DNA from 2 places in the Corynebacterium kroppenstedtii DSM 44385 genome. Region 1 is predicted to be linked to the other one. Evidence: predicted binding sites of a transcription regulator. Region 1 holds the regulator's gene; the other holds the start of a gene.
The links. The regulator LexA, encoded in region 1, represses DNA repair genes until DNA is damaged. The targets are predictions, from matches to a motif close to CGAACANNTGTTCG.
Positions count from the first base shown of each region.

Region 2: a site for LexA is predicted at 8,079-8,092, ahead of CKROP_RS10645 (SAV_6107 family HEPN domain-containing protein). Genes of this name have one in related genera too.

Region 1 is NC_012704.1:1,290,858-1,301,459, forward strand. It holds gene hrpA (ATP-dependent RNA helicase HrpA) at 1-506, shown strand, start outside; gene nrdR (transcriptional regulator NrdR) at 537-989, opposite strand; gene lexA (transcriptional repressor LexA) at 1,780-2,514, shown strand; gene ptsP (phosphoenolpyruvate--protein phosphotransferase) at 2,636-4,318, opposite strand; gene CKROP_RS05390 (DeoR/GlpR family DNA-binding transcription regulator) at 4,639-5,418, shown strand; gene CKROP_RS05395 (1-phosphofructokinase family hexose kinase) at 5,495-6,649, shown strand; gene CKROP_RS05400 (PTS fructose transporter subunit IIABC) at 6,646-8,913, shown strand; gene CKROP_RS05405 (HPr family phosphocarrier protein) at 9,197-9,466, shown strand; gene CKROP_RS05410 (uracil-xanthine permease family protein) at 9,553-10,602, opposite strand, start outside.
Region 2 is NC_012704.1:859,157-869,758, forward strand. It holds gene CKROP_RS03585 (protein kinase domain-containing protein) at 1-1,336, opposite strand, end outside; gene CKROP_RS11075 (Rv2175c family DNA-binding protein) at 1,425-1,826, shown strand; gene CKROP_RS03595 (alpha-(1->6)-mannopyranosyltransferase A) at 1,782-3,305, opposite strand; gene crtI (phytoene desaturase family protein) at 3,302-5,038, opposite strand; gene CKROP_RS03605 (polyprenyl synthetase family protein) at 5,035-6,120, opposite strand; gene CKROP_RS03610 (methylenetetrahydrofolate reductase) at 6,356-7,375, shown strand; gene CKROP_RS03615 (GNAT family N-acetyltransferase) at 7,392-8,003, opposite strand; gene CKROP_RS10645 (SAV_6107 family HEPN domain-containing protein) at 8,254-8,646, shown strand; gene CKROP_RS03625 (DUF3040 domain-containing protein) at 8,853-9,245, shown strand; gene mraZ (division/cell wall cluster transcriptional repressor MraZ) at 9,942-10,373, shown strand; gene rsmH (16S rRNA (cytosine(1402)-N(4))-methyltransferase RsmH) at 10,575-10,602, shown strand, end outside.

The sequences.
Region 1 (10,602 bases):
AGCGATCTCCCGAAGCCTTTGAGGCACTGAAAAAAGAAATGTCGCACACTATTCCTGCAGCAACGCGGCGCATGGTTGTTGCCATGGCACCAGGGCTCGTGGCTTATGAGTCCATGGCCGAAGAGATCAAGAAGTGGGATGGGCAAGCGATCGAGGATATTAAACGTCAGCTGAATATCCTCCTTCCTCCTAATGCGGTGACACGATATGGCACCGGTCATCTCAAGCACCTTCAGCGGTATATGAAAGCGGTTGAGATTCGTCTGGAAAACATGGAGCGTGACCCCGACCGAGACGCCGACGGCCAGGAGGAAATTAACAACCTTGAACGCGCTTTCCGCTCAAAGCTCAAAGGGCTTCCTCAACAGCGCGCAAACTCCCCCGCAGCACGAGCCATCATTTTCTCCCTACAAGAACTACGCGTTCAAGTGTTCGCAGAGCGGTTAGGCACTGCGCAGAAAGTGTCCCCCCAAAGAATTACTAAAGCCATCAACAAGCTCCGTTAAGTCTGGGCCGATCTGATGACTACCTACTCCCTACTGTGAACGCCGTGCCTTGAATTCTGTGATCTCTCGTTCGAAGTCCTCCATGCTGCTAAATGACTTGTACACGGAGGCGAAACGCATGTAGGCAACTTCGTCGAGTTTCCGTAGAGGCTCTAGTACTGCAAGACCTACATCGTTTGAGTTAACCCGTGAACCTCCTTGAGCACGCAAATCGATTTCCACTTCTTGGGCAAGGAGTTTTAACGCGTCGTCAGAGACATTTCGCCCTTGACAAGCACGTCGTACACCACGGATTAACTTGTCTTTACTAAAGTCCTCTGTCACGCCGTTTCGTTTTTCAACCAACAACACAGATTTCTCAACAGTGGTGAAACGACCGTGGCACTTAGTGCACTGCCGCCGCCGACGAGTGACAAAACCATTTTCCACGGTCCGCGAATCAATCACCCGAGACTGTGGGTGGTGACAAAACGGGCAAAACACGACGATGATCTCCTATCTAAACGGATAACGCCGGAAAACACCGCCAGTATATTAACCCTCGCCAGAGGGCGTGACGATCACTGATTGACTATATGGTGTTTCCTGATTCATGTCCGCATCCCGCGGTTCTTCCCAGGCGTAATACAGGCTCGCACCCATGAGCAAACCGATTACGACACTGTACGCTGCGATTCTACGTCGCTCAGGAAAAATTGACCGTCTACACGGTTGGGCATATCTTCTCGCCGGGTAGGCCCTCACGGCAGGACCTCCCCGATGAGCTCTGGGGTGAGGTCGGTTCTTCTGCACTACTCTACGGTTGGTGGCAGGCTCTGCATGCCCATTCTTATGTGATACGTGGCGTTGGACGGGGTGAGCTGAATAACGGCGGGTCAATGTCGGGGTTTGTGTAGGCATGGGACATCCTTTCGGCAATGTCGAGAATGAAAATAATCGAACATCTCATCCCTCATTGAGGGACATGGCTATGACATCATGCGGGCCGGACATAAAGGCACAACGCAGCTCGTTATTCGAACATTAAATCCTATTTACCGAGTGTAAAAGCGTTTTTTATTCGAACATGTGCGATCTGATAGAGGTTCATGCGTGTTCTATATTCGCCAGTGTTAGCGCCAATCTTTGCCTAACAACGGCCCGTGTCATCGAACGCACGTCCACGTGCTGTGAGTTGATGTAAACTGATCTCAACATCGCCTACCAGGCGCACAGTACGGCCAAAACTCCAGCCATAACGACCTCAAACCTAGAACTGGGAGAGACCAGCCCCATGCCTGCAAAGAAATCCCGGAAGTCAACGAAGCCTGACATGGATTCATTGACGGACCGGCAACATCGCATCATCGACGTAATTCATGATGCAATTGTGCTGCGTGGCTACCCGCCGAGCATTCGAGAAATCGGCCAAGCCGCTGGCCTGACCTCGACGTCATCGGTGGCATACCAACTCAAAGAGCTCGAGCGTAAAGGATTTCTCCGGCGGGACCCGAATAAACCTCGAGCAGTGGGGCTGAAGATCGCGGATCCGACGAAACCTACTGGGTCCTCATCGCTGCACCACGCGGATGAAGAATCCACGCCATCTGCATCAGAGAACGTTGCGGACAGCGATATTGAGTCCAACCACCCCACCCCCGTCTTTATTCCGACGATCGGTCGGATTGCTGCAGGTACACCGATCCTGGCAGAACAAGAAGTTACCGACGAGTTTCCTCTCCCCCGAGAACTTACTGGCGAAGGAGACCTATACATCCTGTCAGTTGTCGGTGAATCCATGAGGGACGCCGGAATCCTAGACGGTGATTATGTCGTCGTGCGCTCACAAAATGTGGCCGAGATTGGTGATTTCGTCGTCGCCATGATTGATGGAAATGCGACGGTCAAGGAATTCCACCGGGACCGAACCGGAGTGTGGCTACTGCCCCACAACGATGCGTTTGATCCGATCCCCGGTGATGAGGCCACTATTCTCGGCAAGGTCGTCACAGTTCTTCGATCACTGTGACGCGCGCCAAATAGGTCTACGCCTAATTAGATAACGCCTATTATCTGCCGACGATCCCCCCCACCCGGAGCAGGAAAGCAATCCTGCTCCGGGCGCTGTGCTTCTACACAGCTTCTGGCTTTTAGCCAGCGTCAGCAGCCGCTTTCTTCGCGTCGACGGGGGAGGTAGCGGCAACCGCAGCGGCCGCCATCTTCTGGCATTCCTCGAGAGTACGGTCGCCAACCTGAGCCCCAACCCCTGCAGCAGAAGGAGCGGCAACGGACAAGGAGTTCACGCCCAAGCCCGTCAAGACGCAGGCAAGAAGCGGATCGGAAGCTGCCTCGCCACAAACTCCGACCGGAGTTTTCGTCTCCGCGCCGGCCTCACAGACCATCTTGATGAGCCGCAAAACAGCAGGCTGCCACGGGTCATTGAGGTGAGCCAATGGGGAGGACAAGCGGTCAGCCGCCATCGTGTACTGAGTAAGGTCATTCGTTCCGATCGAAACGAAATCAATTTCCTGCATGATTTCCCGAGCACACAGCGCAACCGCAGGAACCTCAACCATGATCCCGGGCGTCAAGCCACGCTCGTGGCACATACCCGCAAACCACCGAGCTTCGTCGGCAGTTGCCACCATTGGTGCCATAACCCAGGTCGGAGCGTCGCCGCGATCGTTATCTTCGACCGCCTTAGCAATAGCATCCAACTGGCGCTCCAGAATATCCTGACGGTCCCACGCAATGCGCACGCCACGAACACCCAGAGCCGGGTTGTCCTCTTCCTCCGCCTCGACGAAGGGAACGGGCTTATCCGACCCTGCATCAAGAGTACGAACAACAACCTTCCCCTTCGGGAACGCATTCAGCACACGGCCATACGCCGCGGCCTGGTCATTGACCGACGGCTCCTTCGTCGACGATAAGAAGAGAAGCTCAGTGCGGAACAGGCCAACTCCCTCAACTGCAGTCGACGCTGCCGAGGCAGCCTGAGGGCCATCCTGAACATTGGCTAATAACTGAACGCGGTGGCCATCTTTGGTCTGAGCAGGGCCTTCCCAGTTTGCGATCTTCTCTGCAAGCTGCTGCCACTCATGAACTGCCTGCTTCGCAACATCCTCATCCGGGTTGACCGTGAGCTCTCCGGCAGCGCCACTAATCATGCCTTCAGTTTCGCCTGAGGAAATCTCAACATCAGTCGGTCCAGTTGCAACAACGCAAGGAATATTGAGCTGACGGGCAATAATTGCCGTGTGCGACGTCGGTCCACCACGACGCGTGACGATGCCGATGACTAAGTCCGGATTCAGCGTTGCCGTATCCGCGGGTGCAAGGTCGTCGGCCCACAAGATAGATGGCGTCGTGAGGACCGGAAGTCCAGGCTCCGGAAGGCCCTGGAGGTGGGCAAGAACACGGTCGCGGACATCTTCAAGGTCGGCGACGCGCTCCGCAAAGACTCCCCCGTTGGCCGTAAACATTTCGACGAATGACGCTGTAGCAGTGACTGTTGCGTCGATCGCATTCCGTCCCTGTTTGGTGGTTTTCTTAACTTTCCGACGCCATCCGCGGTCAGATGCAAGCCCCGCAGTTGCATTAACAACATCTGCAGCGTGCCCCTCGAGGCTCTTGGCGCGTTCCTTGAGAGCCTCGGTGACTGCGTTAGCCGCTTGTTCAAAACGTTCGTATTCAGCCTCGCGCTGACCTTCGTCAACCTCAGCCCCAGCTTCCGGAACAGCGGGACGCGGGGCCACCACTGCGATTGGACCAAGGGCGACACCAGGTACTACGGCCTTACCTTTGATCACGGCAGTTTCTTGGGTGTCCATTAAAGTCGCTCCTCATGTCGGATTTCTTTAATCCAAGTCTAACGGGTGATTCCAGAAATATACCATCATTCAGAGTGGGAAAAGTCACAAAACTATGCCCAAATGCTCACGTTCACAGTAAAGTAAACGTAAAACCACAGAAAAGCCACTGATTGGATGCTCTCTTTATGTCCGATCGGGGGCATTCAGACACGGTCTGATGACCGTTTGAAAACGAAACGCGTACTCTTAGGAGCGAAGAAACATGAAGACAACGTAAAACCAACGAATCAAGCGCAGACTCAGCGTGAACCAGACGTGAAAGGACAAGTGACACAGACATGTATGCAGAGGAACGACGGAGACAAATCGCTTCTCTCACCGCCGTTGAAGGCCGCGTCAGTGTCACAGACTTGTCCGAACGATTCTCAGTAACAGCAGAAACGGTTCGTCGAGACCTTGCTCAACTCGATCGGGAAGGCGCTATCCATCGCGTGCACGGCGGTGCTGTGGCGTCCACTAATTTCCAGACTTTAGAGCTACCCATCGACAGTCGCGCAAGGGCCGCCTCCGGCGCTAAGGCCGCCATCGGCCGAACCGCAATGGATTACCTCCCACCACAAGGTGCAGGCATTTTTCTTGACGCGGGGACAACAACAGCGGTCTTGGCTAATCACATCGCGGATTTGTCGTCGGGACGCGGATGGCCCATCGTCACGAACTGCCTTCCCATTGCGATGAATCTGGCAAGCCGGAACTTAACCGATCTTCAGCTACTCGGTGGCCAAATTCGTGCGATTACCCAAGCTGTTGTGGGTGATACTGCGCTGCGTACGCTCGCGCTTATGCGTGCTGACGTGGCGTTTATCGGCACAAATGCGTTGACGATTGACCATGGCTTATCGACGGCTGACCCCCAGGAAGCAGCCGTCAAGAGAGCCATGATTACTAATGCCAATCGCGTCATCGCCATGTGCGATTCGTCGAAATTTGGCCGTGATTACCTGGTCAGCTTTGCTGCACTGAGTGATATTGACGTTCTCATCACTGACTCTGCCGCCCCGGAAAGTTTTCTTTCCCAACTTCGCGAACATGAGATCGATGTCGTCGTTGCACAGTAAGCGCGTGTAAAAGAGCTCGACGCTCTTACGAACACAACAACGATGTCGATCCACCGCCACCACGTCTAGAGGAATAATGTCTTCACACTCATCATCGCCGACTCCACAAGAAGGCGAAACACACGAGGGCTCTAGTCCATCCGGCATTGAAGCATTAGATAGTCAGTCCTTGCGAATTCCCGACAATGCTGTCGTTACAGTGACCCCTAATCCCTGCATGGATCGTACGGCTGCAATATCCACCCCACTTGATCGAGGTGGAGTAAACAGGATCACTGACGTTACCGATGTACCAGCCGGCAAAGGCATCAACGTAGCGATGGCTACTTACAGGGCCGACGAACCAACCGTCGCCATTGCACCGGCATCCGCAGGCGATCCCTTTACTTCTTTAGTTCATAAAACAGGTCTCAGCTTCGTACCGACGCCAGCTGACCATCCCGTCCGCGTCAACCTCACTGTCACGGAACCCGATGGCACGACGACGAAACTCAATGAGCCAGGCAACCCTCTTGAGCAAGATCACGTCGACACACTGACCCGAGTGATTTCGCAGGCCGCGCAGCGTGCATCGTGGATCGTTCTCTCCGGTTCACTGCCACCCGGACTGCCTACATCGTGGTACGCCGACATGGTCGGAGCGATTCGTAAGAGCGCCGACGGGCACGACGTCAAAATAGCGGTCGACACGTCAGATAAACCGCTTGAGGAACTCGGTGCCCGCATGCTGAAGGATCCGGCTGTGGCTCCCGATCTCCTGAAGCCAAACGGTTTCGAAATCGGCCAGATCCTCGGCCTCGACGGGAAAAACATCGAACACGAGGCATCGCAGGGAAATCTCAAGCCCGCGACAGAAGCCGCAAAGCTCTTGGTTGACCACGGCGTGCGTTATGTCCTGCTCACACTCGGTGCGTCGGGCGCGGTCTTAGCTACCCAACAAGGGACCTGGTATGCCTCTCCGCCTCCTATCACTCCGGTGAGTACTGTCGGAGCGGGTGATTCAAGCCTGGCTGGCTTCATTATTGGTACCCAAAGAAGCGGTCACAGTAACGGAACGAGCTCAGCTACAGACAGTTCAGTTGAGAAAACTGCACTTCGATACGCTGTAGCCTACGGCTCTGCGGCAACGTCGCTGCCCGGAACGACAATCCCCTTCCCCTCCCAAACGCAACCTGAATCCGTCACCGTCATGGCTGGCGCTGAAGCAACAGCCTTGAAAGGAGTGTCATGACATCATCGAGCGGTTCCGGATCTACTCCGAACAAACCGACACAAAAAGAAACAGCACCAGCGGAGGGAACGCAGGCGAACTCCTCGGAGCCTCCCGTAATCACCCCGGACCTCATCATGCTCGACGTGGCTCCCGGTGATACCAAGGAAGCTGTTATTAAAGCTTTGGCTTCACATGCGGCGGTGGCCGGTCGCGCTGATGACGCCGAGGGGCTTACCTCTGACGCCTTGACTCGCGAATCGAAGTCAGCCACTGGTGTGCCTGGTGGCGTGGCAATTCCGCACTGCCGCACCAGCCATGTGGAAGTTCCGACGCTGACCTTCGCGCGTCTCTCGAAGCCTGTTGATTTTGGCTCCGCCGATGGCCCTGCCGACCTGGTTTTCCTTATTTCCGCTCCGATGGGCGGAGGGAAAGCACACCTGCGGATCCTGTCGAAATTAGCCCGTAGCTTGGTAAAAGCCTCCTTCCGGGACTCGCTACGCGAAGCATCCGATGAGAAGGACGCAGCCCAGCGCATCCTTGACACCTTGGCTGCCAAGCCAAAGAAGAAGTCCGCCTCGACGGCGTCGGCAAGTAAGGGTGCAGACGCAGCCGCGGCGGGTAGCGCTGCGGGGTCGACGCCCGTCGGAGCAGCGGGAGCATCAGCTCAGAGCACCGACGGCGGCAACCAGGCTAGTGGATCCGGACAGGCTGTTACCCACCTTGTCGCGATTACCGCGTGCCCCACCGGCATCGCGCACACGTACATGGCTGCGGATTCCCTGTCGCAGACAGCCGATGCACGTGACGATGTCGAGATCACGGTTGAGACTCAGGGATCATCCGGAGTCACTCCCCTTCCCTCCGACGTCATTAAGAATGCCGATGCCGTCATCTTCGCCACCGATGTTGGGGTGAAGGACCGTGAGCGCTTCGCTGGCAAACCAGTCATCGAATCTGGCGTGAAGCGGGCTATTGATGAACCCGCGGTCATGATCGATGAAGCCATCGCGGCAGCAAAAGATCCTCATGCACGTCGCGTCAAAGGGAAGGCATCATCGTCGTCTGAGAGCTCTCAGGAAGAGGGCGAGGGACTCGGCTGGGGCAAGCGTATTCAGCAAGCCCTGATGACCGGTGTGTCGTACATGATTCCGTTCGTGGCGGCAGGCGGCCTCCTTATGGCGCTGGCCTTCGTGCTGTCTGGTGCGGATATCGCCAAGGTCTACGAAACCGTCGTCAACCACAATGCTCTGTGGAACCTTCCCGGGCAGCACATTACTGTCGACGGCGAAACGTACAACTTCAGCCAGGCTCCTCTGCTGATCTACCTTGGCGCTGTATCGGCTTATGTCGGCACGCTGGGGATGAACTTCCTCGTGAGTGCCCTGTCGGGGTATATCGCCTACGCTCTCGGTGGCCGTCCAGGTATCGCTCCAGGATTCATTGGTGGTGCCGTCTCCGTCGCTGTGGGGGCAGGGTTCATTGGCGGCCTGTTCACGGGCCTCATCGCAGGTCTCATCGCAATGTGGTTCAACACGCTTAATCCGCCACGGTGGCTAGCTGGGTTGATGCCTGTTGTGATCATTCCTTTGGTGGACTCGCTCATCACCGGCTTCGCCATGTTTATCCTGCTGGGACGCCCGATCGCCTCGCTGATGGACGCCCTGCAGAATGGCCTGAACTCGATGTCCGGCTCCTCCGCGGTTCTCCTCGGCATCATCCTGGGTCTCATGATGTGCTTCGACCTCGGTGGTCCCATCAACAAGGCAGCGTACTTGTTCGCCACGGCTGGACTGAATGTCGACGATCCTGCGTCGCTGAAGATCATGGCTGCTGTCATGATTACCGGTATGGTTCCGCCGCTGGCCTTGGCTCTTGCGACGACCTTGCGGCCTAAGCTCTTCAATAAAGCGGAGCAGGAAAACGGAAAAGCGGCTTGGTTGCTAGGCCTATCCTTCATCTCTGAAGGCGCTATCCCGTTCGCCGCTGCGGACCCGCTGCGCGTCATTCCGGCTACGATGCTCGGCGGCGCGGTCTCCGGTGCTATCTCGATGGCAGCTGGCGTCGAACTGATGGCTCCTCACGGCGGCGTGTTCGTGATTCTGGCCGTCACCCACGTTCTTATGTTCTTCGTCTCACTGGTGGTTGGCGTAGTCATCGCTGCGGCTGGTGTCGTCGCCCTGAAGACATGGTGGCCAGTCAAGACACGCGATGCCGCGAAATCGCCAGCGTCGACAGCGCCGTCGTCGACGAACAAAGAAGCTTCTGCCAAGACCACAGCGTAAAGCCGAAGCTCGGCCATTACACTGACATTGGCTTAAAGATTGGGCGGGTACCCACTGAACAACAAACCAGCGGTACTCCCCGATCAAGAGATACGGAAAAGGCTGTGGCACATAGCACTTTCCGTATCTGAACTACCACACTTGCAGCAACTTATCCGCTACGATAAGTACCGCTGTAGAAATAAATAAAATGCTTTGTGCAGGAGGACTTTAAGTCCGTTATTCTGGCACAAGAGGATCCCGATGATCCGCACCTTGTTTTGATTAACAGAAAGGTTCACTTATGGCTTCCACAACCGTGACTGTCGGTTCTACCGTTGGTCTTCACGCTCGTCCCGCAGCTGTTATCGCCGAGGAAGCATCTAACTATGATGACGAGATCTTGATCTCGCTTCCCGACGATGATGATGCAGAACCTGCCGACGCCGCTTCTTCCCTCATGATTATGGCCTTGGGCGCTGAGCACGGTGACACCGTGGAAGTTTCGTCTGAGAACGCCGAAGCTGTCGAGAAGATTGCGGCTCTGGTCTCGCAGAACCTCGATAACGAATAATCCACTAGTTGTCGGGACCGCCACCGTGCGGTGACCAACGGCACTATTGATGGGGATGACGAAGTATTTCTGATCATCCCCATTTTTTAATACTGACGCTGGCTGGCGTCCTGCCCTTCCCCAACGTGCTCGAAAAGATAGCGCAAGAGCGGGTAACCAACGATGATCCCCACCGATCCCCACGCGATGCCTTCAATATCAACTGATCCCACCCGCAATGTGAGATTTCCTATCCCCGCTATTAACGCCACTGCAGCCGCGGTCAAATTAACGGGATTGGTAAATCGAACATTGTTATCTTGCCAAATACGAATTCCAAGCATTCCGATCATGCCGTATAGGACCATGGTCGCGCCGCCCAAAACTCCAGTGGGAATAGTGAATACCAATGCGCCGAACTTAGGAATAAACGCAAGAATTATTGCGGTCGCAGCAGCAACCCAGTACGCAGCCGTGGAATAGACTCGCGTAGCCGCCATGACACCAATGTTTTCGGCATAACTGGTTGTACCCGATCCGCCGCAGAATCCTGCCACTGTCGTCGCGATACCGTCAGAAAATAAAGCTTTCCCCGCTAAGTCATCCATATTTCTTCCCGTCATGGCAGAGACAGCCTTTACATGGCCGACATTTTCTGCGATTAACACAACGACGACGGGGATCGTCGAAATAACAATTTCTGTGTGGAAGACGGGAGAATGGAATTGTGGGAAACCAATCCATGCGGCATTCTCTATCGTCTCTGAGGTACCTGGGGCTAAACTACCTGTTAGCGACGCGAAAACCCACCCGACGACGACACCAAAAAGAATTCCTAGCCGCGCGATCATCCCCCGGCCCGCCACGGTGAAGAGCAGAATTGCCGCCAGAGTAACGCCGGCTACTAATGGCTGTTTTTGCACGTTGGATGTGGCGGCAGGAGCAAGATTCAAACCGATGAGTGCGACGATTGCTCCCGTGACGGGCGGAGGCATCACGGCGCCAAGGGCGTGTTGTCCCACTGCCATCACAACGAGCCCCACAACCGCGAGCGCTAATCCTGCGGCAAGGACGCCACCCAGCTGGGCAGACAGCCCCGCACTATGCGCAGCGGTTAAAGGGGCGATAAACGCAAATGAGGAACCTAAATATGATGG
Region 2 (10,602 bases), 430 kb from region 1:
CGCCGACGAGGATAAGCGCGACAATGGTCCACAAAGCACAGCCGAGGCGTGAGTGATTTCCCACCTGTGGTTTGTCATTCGCCACGGACGTGCGGTGACTAGCAGCTGACCCCGGAGCAGGTGTCGCGGTTCCTCCCGACGACGACGCCACATGGGAAGGTTCCGGTTCCGCCGGCTGCCGTTCCGGGAAATCAATCCGTGTGGAGGCCATATCACCGGTTGACCGGTGGGGATCGTAATCCGGAAACAACACCGCCGTCGATCCATCGGTGCCCGCATAACTATCGTGGTCAACCGTATTTTTCGGCGGAGCGGCATTTCCTACATTTCCGACGACGGCCGTTTTCCCCTCGTCGTTAGGGGCGCTCTGAGGGATATCCTGCCGGGCACCAGTATCCCCACCATCGGGTGTTTGCGTTGATTCAGCCTCCCGAGCCGCGTCCCGAGACCGATGCGACGCCGAATCAATCGGAACCGGAACACGGAACGAGGACAAAGGGAGCCGGAGCTCGTCGGCAACCTGCATAACCGCCGTGCGAAACTCCGAGCCATCAGCAAAACGATCATCAGGGTCTAGAGTAGTTGCCCGGGAGATCAGCTGGTCAAACTCCGCCGGAACGCCATCAATGGCCTCAGAGGCAGGCGGCACAGGGTGGTCAAGCCGCATGTAGGCCGTGGCCAGCGACGTATCGCCATGGAAAGGCGTCGTCCCCGTCAGAAGTTCGTACAGGACAATACCCGCCGAATAGACATCGCTTCGGCCATCGACGCTCCCGCCCCGCACTTGTTCCGGGGACAAATAGGCCACAGTCCCCATCATGACCGACGTCGTCGTCAAGGAGGATTCAGCCGTCGCCCGAACCAGCCCAAAATCAGCCAGTTTCACCTGGTGATCGTCGCTAATCAGGATATTTTCGGGCTTCACATCCCGGTGAATTAGCCCAGCAGAATGTGCTAACCCGAGGGCAGTCAAGACCGGTTCCATGACCGCTGTCGCCGCATGAGGGGGCATCGGACCACGTTCACGCAAGAGTTCGCGCAACGTCCCACCGTCGACCAACTCCATGGCAAGGAACACACTCGTGCCATCATCACCCTGGTCAAACACATTAACGAGCGATGGATGGGACAACCGTGCCGCAGCCCGCGCTTCTCGCTCGAACCGGGTGCGGAACTGATCATTGTGAGCAAAACGATCATCAAGAATTTTGAGCGCCACTGGTCGATCGAGACGTTCATCAACGCCCCGATAAATCGCGGCCATCCCGCCACGAGCGATAAGTGATTGCACGCGATAACGGCGGTCAACCAGATCTCCATGGCTCAATGTAGGCACGTGGTCGTTGTCCTCTCTTAGCCCGTTGTGTCGGCCAGATGCTTTCCACTCACCAAATTACTAGGGATTGTCAGCTACGGTATAAACCGTGAAGAGTAACTCAAGAACTCCCGATGTCCTATCCGCCAGCGAAATCGTCCTCCCGATCGCAGAGGTTGCGGACTATCTCCACCAGTCCGTCAGCCGGGTTCGGGATCTTATTAATAAAGGCCAGCTTATCGCGATTGACCGCGATCACCAGCGGCAAATTCCAGCACGCTTCTTCAACGGGCTTAACGACGAGGGCCACCCCGAGCCCGGTGAGCGCGTGACCATCAATAAGCACGTCCCCGGTCTCATCGCCCTCATGTCCGACGGCGGATACTCCAATGACGAGATACTGAACTACCTGTTTACCGACGACGAAACCCTGCCAGGGCGCCCCATCGACGCACTCCATGGTCACCTAGCTCGCGAGGTCATGCGTCGTGCCCAAGCGATGGGATTTTGATTCGTCCCCTCGGAACACGGCGAAATACAGAACGAAGGCTACCGTTATCACGATCCACATCCAGGACCATCTGTACAACCAATTGTTGCCAGACCCTGTGAACGATCCCGCCACGATGAGCGAGGCAATAACAGTGAAGTGCGTAACCCGTGGTGATGGCCGGAAAGTACCGACGAGAACGACGCCAGCAGCGTAATACCACGGCAGCGTAACGGCATTAAAGATGCACGTAATTAAGTACGCCCATGCTGCGCCCTCAATGGCCCGGCGCGGAGTCTGGCGGAATCGCCACCAGACCACGACCAGGAGGACAACCATGATGATCATCGAGATACTCCGGTAGATCGACAGCACCGAGTTGAAGGTCGCGCCGGGGAAGAACGAGGCTGCGAAAGCGGCCGTGAACTGGGCCAGGAAGCTGGGGAGCGCTAAGAGGTTGATGACCTTCGTATTTCCGCTGAGCTGAGACACCCAGCCCCACGAGCTCCCCGACGCATAGGTGATGGCGCTCAACACCGTGCATACAATCAGGACAGTCGTGATTCCGTAGAACACGAATGCGGGAACGGCTTTTTTCAGTGACGCCAATGTTCGCCGGGGGTCGTGGAGTGACCATGTGGAGGGGGCGATTCCTCGTTGCCGCATCGCAATCCAGATGAGGAAGGGAAGGGTCACGAGGGCCGTCGCTTTCAGGGAAAAACCGATGCCAATGAACAGCGCGCCCCACAGTGGGTGGCGTCGTAAAGCCAGAACCAGCCCAAGGCAGGAAAAGGCAACCATGACTGATTCATTGTGCATGCCTCCCACCAGATGGAGAAACACAACAGGGTTGGCAACACCGAGCCAGAGGGCCACTGCGGGATTCCCACCGATATGCCGGGCAATGGATACCACTGCCCATGCAATAGCGGCATATCCTGCGACGGAGATGAACTTGTAGAGAAAGACGCCGATGGTGATATTGGATCCAACTAGGGTTGTTATTCCGTCGCCGATCCATAAATGAAGTGGCCCGTATGGTGTGGTGGTGTTTCTCCAATCTGGGCTGACTTCCAGCAGCATCGGCCCAGGATTGACGGCAGCCCCATCCCTGTAGGGATCAAACCCATCGCGGACCATTGCCCCCTGGACCAGGTAGGAATAGACATCGCGCGAGTACATCGGGGACGCGAAAAGGAGCGGAACTATCCACCCCACCAGCGTCTTTATCGATTCACGGATGGGGGTGTTGTCGTGATAAACAATCCGACCCCACAGGCACCAGCAGTACAGCAGCAACCCCAGCGCGACCCAGGACAAGATGAAGCCAATGTTCTTGACATGGCCATACATGATCCAGTCCAGATTGAGCATCCGGACGATTCCCCCGCGGGTACGCTGAGCCCCGGAACTCCATGACGACACCATCAGAAGTATCGACGCGACCGTCCCCAACCACAGTGGTCGACGCAGTGGGTTCGTGCGTGAAGGGGTGCTCATGGATGATCACCTCGCGTTATCCGAGCAGCTGCAAGCGCTCCTGAAAGGATAACAGTGGGGACCCCAACGCCAGGTGTCGTACTTGAACCAGCGTGAATCAGGTTCGAGAACGAACGCACGGGGAAGTTGCGGAACCGAAACGGCCCCGTCTGTCGAAAAAGATGAGCGGGGGCAAAAGGAGTTCCTGCGCCCAACCCGAGTGCAGACCATGTATCTGGTGTATCCACTTTCCCGACGGCGAATGACTCACGGATGCCCTCGAACCCGCGGTTCTCCAGGACAGATAGGAGATCCTCTTGATAGGAAGCAGCCAATGACGACCAGTCGATGTGGGCTGATTCGGTATTGGGGCACGGTGCCAAAACACTGACCGGTTCAATAGGAACATAAGGCGACGTCGTCGACGTCGATGCTAAATCCGGTGCTGAACAGGCAGGACGAGTAACCAAGAGCGACGGATCGGACATCAGACGGCCACGACCGTGAGGAGCAGTGATCTCCGAAAACGTACGATCCCACTCCTTCCCGAAAGAGATGGTGTGATGCCCACCAGGCCAGTGGCGTGCGACCTCACGGGGGATGGCGCCATGCATCACGAAGGCGGAGGGGGACCACCTCATTGTCCGATGGCTCTGTCGGCCTGAGACGGCATCGAGTTCAGGGATGTCGCATGTCGTAATAACGACGTCGGCAGGCAACGTTCCTTGAGTTGTCTCGACCGCATGAATTCTGTCGGATTTGGTTGTAGAGGGTCCGGCTTCGTAAGAGGCGTGGCTCAATGACGTGACTCGGGTGTTGAGCATGAGCTCACCGCCGGACTGCTTGAGTGCCGCTGCGAGAATGTCGCACAGTGCGCCGACCCCGGAACCATGTGGCCCACGAGTGGGATAGAAGACTCCCATCCCGGTATCCATATGGGAAATTGTTGCGTACACAGCGCGGGCCTTCTTGGGCGGAACCCCCGCGTACAGAGCCTGGAACGAAAAAACCTTCCGAAGCTCATCGTCGGAGATGTAGCGATCTGCTGCCCGGCCCAAGGAGCCGGAGCCACCACGACGCGCAACTTGCGCCAAGCTCTGCGCCGATTCGCGGGTGCGAACAAGGTCCCACACAGAATCGAAATCGGCGTTCATCAAGTGCGAAAAGCACGCGTCGAACATTGACTGCGCCCACAGGCGATAACCCCGTACACCCGTAACAAGGGATTCAGCGAACTCATCTCGGGTCGCGTCGCCGTTGCGGTGGGGTGCGTCGTCGAACTTGTCCCGGGCAAACCGACGGATCTCATCGTCCAGCCGGCTATCGCTCCCGGCAGCTGGCTCCTGAGCGTCCTCCTCACCAGCTCCCTCAGCGAATACGTCCAGATACCGGCCCGACGAAAACAATGCATGATACGCCGGAGACAAACGCTGATATGAAAAATCAGGCGCGAGGTCACCCGTCGAGAGCCCCACAGATGCCAAAATCTCATCAACGAGCCACGGCATCGTCACCACCGTCGCACCCGTGTCGACGCGGACATCTCCCAGGGGAGTAGAGATCGTCTCGGTCGCCGCGCGTCCGCCCACGTGGTCCGCCTTCTCCACCACCGTCACTGAACGCCCGGAGCCAGCCAGCAATACCGCCGCAGACAGGCCAGACAGGCCAGCCCCCACCACAACTACATGGTTTATTCGGCCTGATACCGCGCGCCGGGGCGTCGACAAGTAATGAGAAAGAAAAGATGTGCTCATCGACGGCGCTCCGTCGAGGAAATAGCCATCGACCTCAATGCGCGGTGTGCGTCGTCAGATAAGCGCGCGTCGGCGAGCGCATGGACCGCGGACGTCACTAAGCTATCGATCTGCTTCTCAACGCGGTCATAGGCGCCGGACTTTTTAATAATCGCGCGTAGATGATCAACGTCCTGCTCACTCAGGGGTTGGCCCAAACTAGATTCCACCGTCTCGCGATCCGACTCCGAGACAATGTCCAGCGTGAGAGCCAGTAAGGTGGTGCGCTTTCCTTCGCGCAGGTCATCTCCGGAAGGCTTCCCAGTGACCTCAGGGTCGCCGAAAACACCCAGCTGGTCATCGCGTAACTGGAACGCCACACCGATGTCACGCCCAAAAGTGCGCAGTGCTGTCACCGTATCCTGTGGAGCTCCTGCCAGGGCGGCCCCAATATGGAGTGGGCGCTCCACGGTGTACGCCGCCGTCTTATATCGGTTGACCCTCTCTGCTGTGCGCAACGAACCATCCCCCTGAGCCTCAGCAGTGACATCCATGATTTGGCCACAAACCACTTCCGTGCGCATGTCTTGCCAGGGTTGCCACGCACGATCGCGCTGGGCGGGAGGCAATGCCGCCTCCATGAACATGTCATCTGCCCAGCTCAAGGCTAGATCGCCGATGAGGATCGCGACCGCATTCCCGTAGCTTTCTCCTCGGCCGTGCCATGCTTGGGCTGAATGAGACTGCTTGAAGTGCTCATGAACTGTGGGCATTCCGCGTCGTGTTGCCGAGGAATCAATAATGTCGTCATGAATCAGAGCGCAGGACTGCAAGAGCTCCAACGAGGACGCCGCATGCATAACAGCGTCGGCATCTGGATGTTCTGCTGCGTCCGAGAACGTTAACTGCAAGGAACCCATCCACCCCAACCATGCAAATGTTGGTCGGATCCGTTTGCCGCCGTTGATCGTGAAATCGGTGAGGGCGGCCATTGCTTCGTCTGCCACGGGGGAAATGGCTTTCATGGCTGACTGACGCTCCATGAAGAACTCATTGAGGTGCGCGACGACACAGCGGGGTACGTCGTCAACAGAACGCGGCATAGATGGTGTAGCACCTATTTGATCAGTCACGATAGCGAACTCACTCACGATTCACGTATGGGGTATGGGTGGTTGAGGAGCATAAAGGTAAAACTACACGGCACCATGGACGCGCCGAGCTAACCCGGTTGATCACCATGACCAACACCGTGGATTCAACACCGACGTATTTTTCGCGCCATTAGCTGACAGTTTTACTGGTTGTCGCACCTTTCTTTTTCTAAGATACCTATTTATGTCCTCGCCCAACTCGGCGCATACGCCCACGAATCGTCCACCTCGGCCTATTTATCAACAAGTCCCGGTTTCCCAGGCTATTTCCTTGCCGACGCCGGGTCCTGTGCCGTTTTCCGTGGAATTTATGCCCCCGCGTGATGACGCTGCGGAACGTCGTCTCAATGATGCCGCGGCGACATTTCACGATCTTGGTGCGAGCTTTGTGTCGGTGACCTATGGGGCAGGCGGTTCGAGCCGTAGCCGTACTATTCGGATCGGCCAGGAGCTGGCACACACTCCTTTGACGACGCTTGTCCATTTGACGTTGGTGCAGCACACGGTGGATGAGCTGAAGGAGATTATCGCAAGCTATCAGGAATGCGGACTAACGAATATTTTGGCGCTGCGCGGAGATCCGCCAGGGGATCCCACGGGTGAATGGGTCTCTACGCCGGGTGGTTTGGAGCATGCCATTGACCTGATCAAGCTCATTCAAGAGTGCGATACACAGCGACAATTTGAGATTGGTATCGCGTCGTTTCCTGATAAGCACTATCGTGCCACCGATCTGGATTCGGATACCGCCTATACGATCGCGAAACTTCGGGCCGGCGCGAGCTACTCCATTACCCAAATGTTCTTCGATGTGGAGTATTACCTGCGTCTTCGTGATCGACTCGCTGCGGCAGACCCGGTCCATGGAGCCAAACCCGTGATTCCTGGCCTCATGCCCATTACCTCGTTGAAGTCTCTTCGCAGGCAGCGTGAGTTGGCGGGGTGTCGTGTTCCGGCAGATCTCGAGGAACGTCTGGAAAAAGCTACTGTCACTGGTGATCCCTCTGATCCGCGCGTTCGCCAGGAAATCCGGAAGATTGGGATTGCTCACACGACGGCGATGGCGGAGCGTCTGATCAGTGAAGGCGCGCCTGACCTGCACTTTATGACGTTGAACTTTGCGCGTGCGACGCAGGAAGTGCTGCACAATTTAGGGATGGCTCCGGCGTGGGGGACTGATCACGGTCATGATGCGGTCCGATGACCTCTACAGTGGGTCATTAAATCAGTGATGAGTTGTCCCCAAGGGGCAGCCGGCTGCCGAGGATTGCAAACGGACGCGGATCACCGGGGAAGTGCATATTCCGAACGACGTCGGTGAATCCTAGTCGTCGGTAGAGGTGGAATGCGCGGTTGTTTTCACTGGTGACTTCGGGGGTGGAAAGAAGTAGCCGCTGGCTCGTGAGACTGTCCGCGAAGATAGTCAGCAAGCGTCGGCCAATATTGTTACCTTGCCACGACGGGTCCACGTGAATTTCGGTGAGTTCCGTGTAGTTGTCCAGAAGCTGGATGCGTAGAGACGGCGGAACTCCGGCAACCATGAGAGCTGCTTTGACCTGTGTATTCCACCATTGCCCGTTCCCCCCTCGATAGCCGTAGATGAAACCGCGGATGGGCTGTGTGGGATCTTTAGGATTTGGTTCCTCTCCTGCAGGATGCTCGATAGCAGCGACGGAGTGGAAGCCAAGATATCGCGAGTGCGTGTTCCATGCCGATTGTCGCGCGCCCGAGATAGTGGAGCTGTAGCCCATCGCACGGATATAAATGGAGACCATTTCGGGGACTCGTCGACGAAATTGCGCTGCGGTCAACGTCGTGAAAGTGATGGGCATTCTTTAATGAAACCACGCGCGAGCCGGGGTGGGGGAGTTAACCGGGAGAAGCGGGGAGTCACCTGCCGTCGATTTCGAATATAAGTTCGAATTTTCTAGTTTTGTTCGACTCTTATGTCCGCACCTCTTCGTAGTGTGTCAAGTGTCAACAAGGAAATAGGCGCTCGAAAAAGACATCGATGGGTAGCGACGCTGTTCGGTAACCGCAGTGCTTGCTCGAAAGCGTAGAAACGAAGGCTCCAAGGAGTGGATGATGATGAACGCGGCAACGGTGAGTTTTCTCAGGAAAGCGGATGCATTACTGGCTAACAAGACTGACGACGTCAGCCAGGATGAATTGGAACGACGCTTGCTGGACTCTTATTACGCAGCGCTCCGACTCGCTGGAGCTGTTATCGAAGATGCTATTGCGAGCCGAAAAAGGAAGCCTAAGGGCGATGCGTGGACTCTGCTTGCTCGTTATGGCGGACAGCTGGCCCCGTGGGCAGATGTCTTCCGGAAGTATTCGCCCATAAAAGAACGCGTTCGTCTGGGATTGTCTCCGTCCCTGACGGTTGCTTATGTAGAGTATTTTGAGCAGCTCGTGTTGGATTTCCGCGCTGCTGTGAATGATCGGTATGCATGGATACCGGCTGCCGCTTAAAACCTGGAAGGCTTAACGAAGTTGATTCAAAAGGGGTGTGGGAGCGCCTTCCGGGGGTTGAGGGTGACGGCATTCATTGTTTCGTGCACCGGGGTGGAGAAATGGGGGTACATGGTGGTTACAATGAGGTTATAAACGGAACTGTTTTGACACCTGTTGCGTTATGCCAGGTAGAAAACGGTACTTTCATGGAAAATGGAGGAGTTGTGGCCCTCTCAGAGCAAGAGCAGCGTGTCCTCGACGAAATCGAGAATGCTCTGTATCAGGAAGACCCAGACTTTGGTAAAAACGTCGGGTCAATCCAGCGTGGTGGCGCCTTCGTCAAAGTCGTTGCTCTGCTGATCCTTGGCCTCGTCTTACTTGTAGGTGGAATAGCTCTATCACAAGCGAGCCTGTGGTTTGTCGTGATGTCGGTTGCCGGGTTCTTGGTGATGTTCGCCGCCGGCGTGATCGGATTACGCGGTGACCGCTCGTCGAAACTCACAGTGGGGGATCGTTCTGACAAGGCGACAAAGAAGCAGCGGAAAGCTCGTAAGTCGTCATTGAGTAGCCGGCCGGGCGGCATGGAAGAGAATTTCCGTCGACGTTTCGAGCGCTAAAGCCCACCGTGATTCCCATATGTGAATTGAGTTTTGCGTATGGGAGCCGAGGGTTCGGCGAAAGGCTTCCCATACAACGTAAAACTGTCTAAGAAGACACTGCAGCCCTGGTGGTGAGTTGACAAGCTCATTACCAGGGCTTTTTCTTATGTCTCAGGCCAGTTCTCAAAAATCCCCCACTTTGACCCACTCTGGCTCGCTATTTCTCAGCTTTTCGCTAAAAATGCCGTTATTTCTCTGGCTGATGGGGAATGAATGGACTTATGTGCTGGAAGTGGCACGACTCAGGTGTGTTTTTCGGCTGCACATTGTGTGCGGCCGGCCCGCGTATGCCCTCGTCGGGGTTGAATGGCGACTCCCGGCGAAGAGGTTTAATCGACGTTCCTAGCGTCGGCTGTCGTGCTCATTTCTCAGATGTTTTTGCACGTCAATGGGGTAAAATACAGTAGTATCACAAGTGTGGCCTGTGATTGTGTCGTGTTGACATAATGAAAAAAAGCTAAAGATTTGCTGAAAGCGTCGTGCCAATGGTGCGTTGTGGGGCAGAGTGGGTTAAAGTGGGTGCCAATGGCGGACAAGGTAAGTTCGTCGCACTATTTCTGTAGATGACTGTCGTTGTTGGCGGCCGGCGCTGATAACGACACGGCAATCGACTGGATGTGGATCGTCGATGTTGAGGGAAGGAGTCCGAAGGTCATGTTCTTCGGTACTTTCACCCCCAAGATGGACGACAAAGGACGCTTGACTCTTCCGGCCAAGTTTCGCGATGAGTTAGCAGAAGGCTTGATGGTGACGAAAGGCCAAGACCATTCATTAGCCATCTATCCGCGCAACGTGTTCCTCGAACGCGCTCGCAAAGCTGCTGCTGCATCTCGAACGAACCCGGAGGCTCGCGCATTTGTGCGTAACTTAGCGGCCAGCGCGGATGAACAATCTGTTGATGGTCATGGGCGAATAACGATTTCGCCTGATCATCGTCGCTACGCAGGGTTAAGCAAAGAATGCGTCGTGATTGGTTCTGTTGACTTCGTCGAAATCTGGAATGCGGAGTCGTGGAATCAGTACCAAGCCGAACATGAAGAAAGCTACGCCAACGGTGACGATGCTGCTTTCATGGACTTCCTCTAAGGACTCCTTTAGTTCACCAACCATATGGTCGACCGTCGCAATGATCTACAGCCAGTGTAAGGAATGTGTGCAGGCCTCTGCCCGTTTGGATCCTGATGTACTTCCCCAACACCAGGCACTGAGCGGGTAGGGCCCTGTTTACATTCCTCTCCATCACCACGACCGCCCAATATTCTGACCGCGACGATGAAAGAGGGGACAATGGCCGACCGCCACACTGGTACGCATG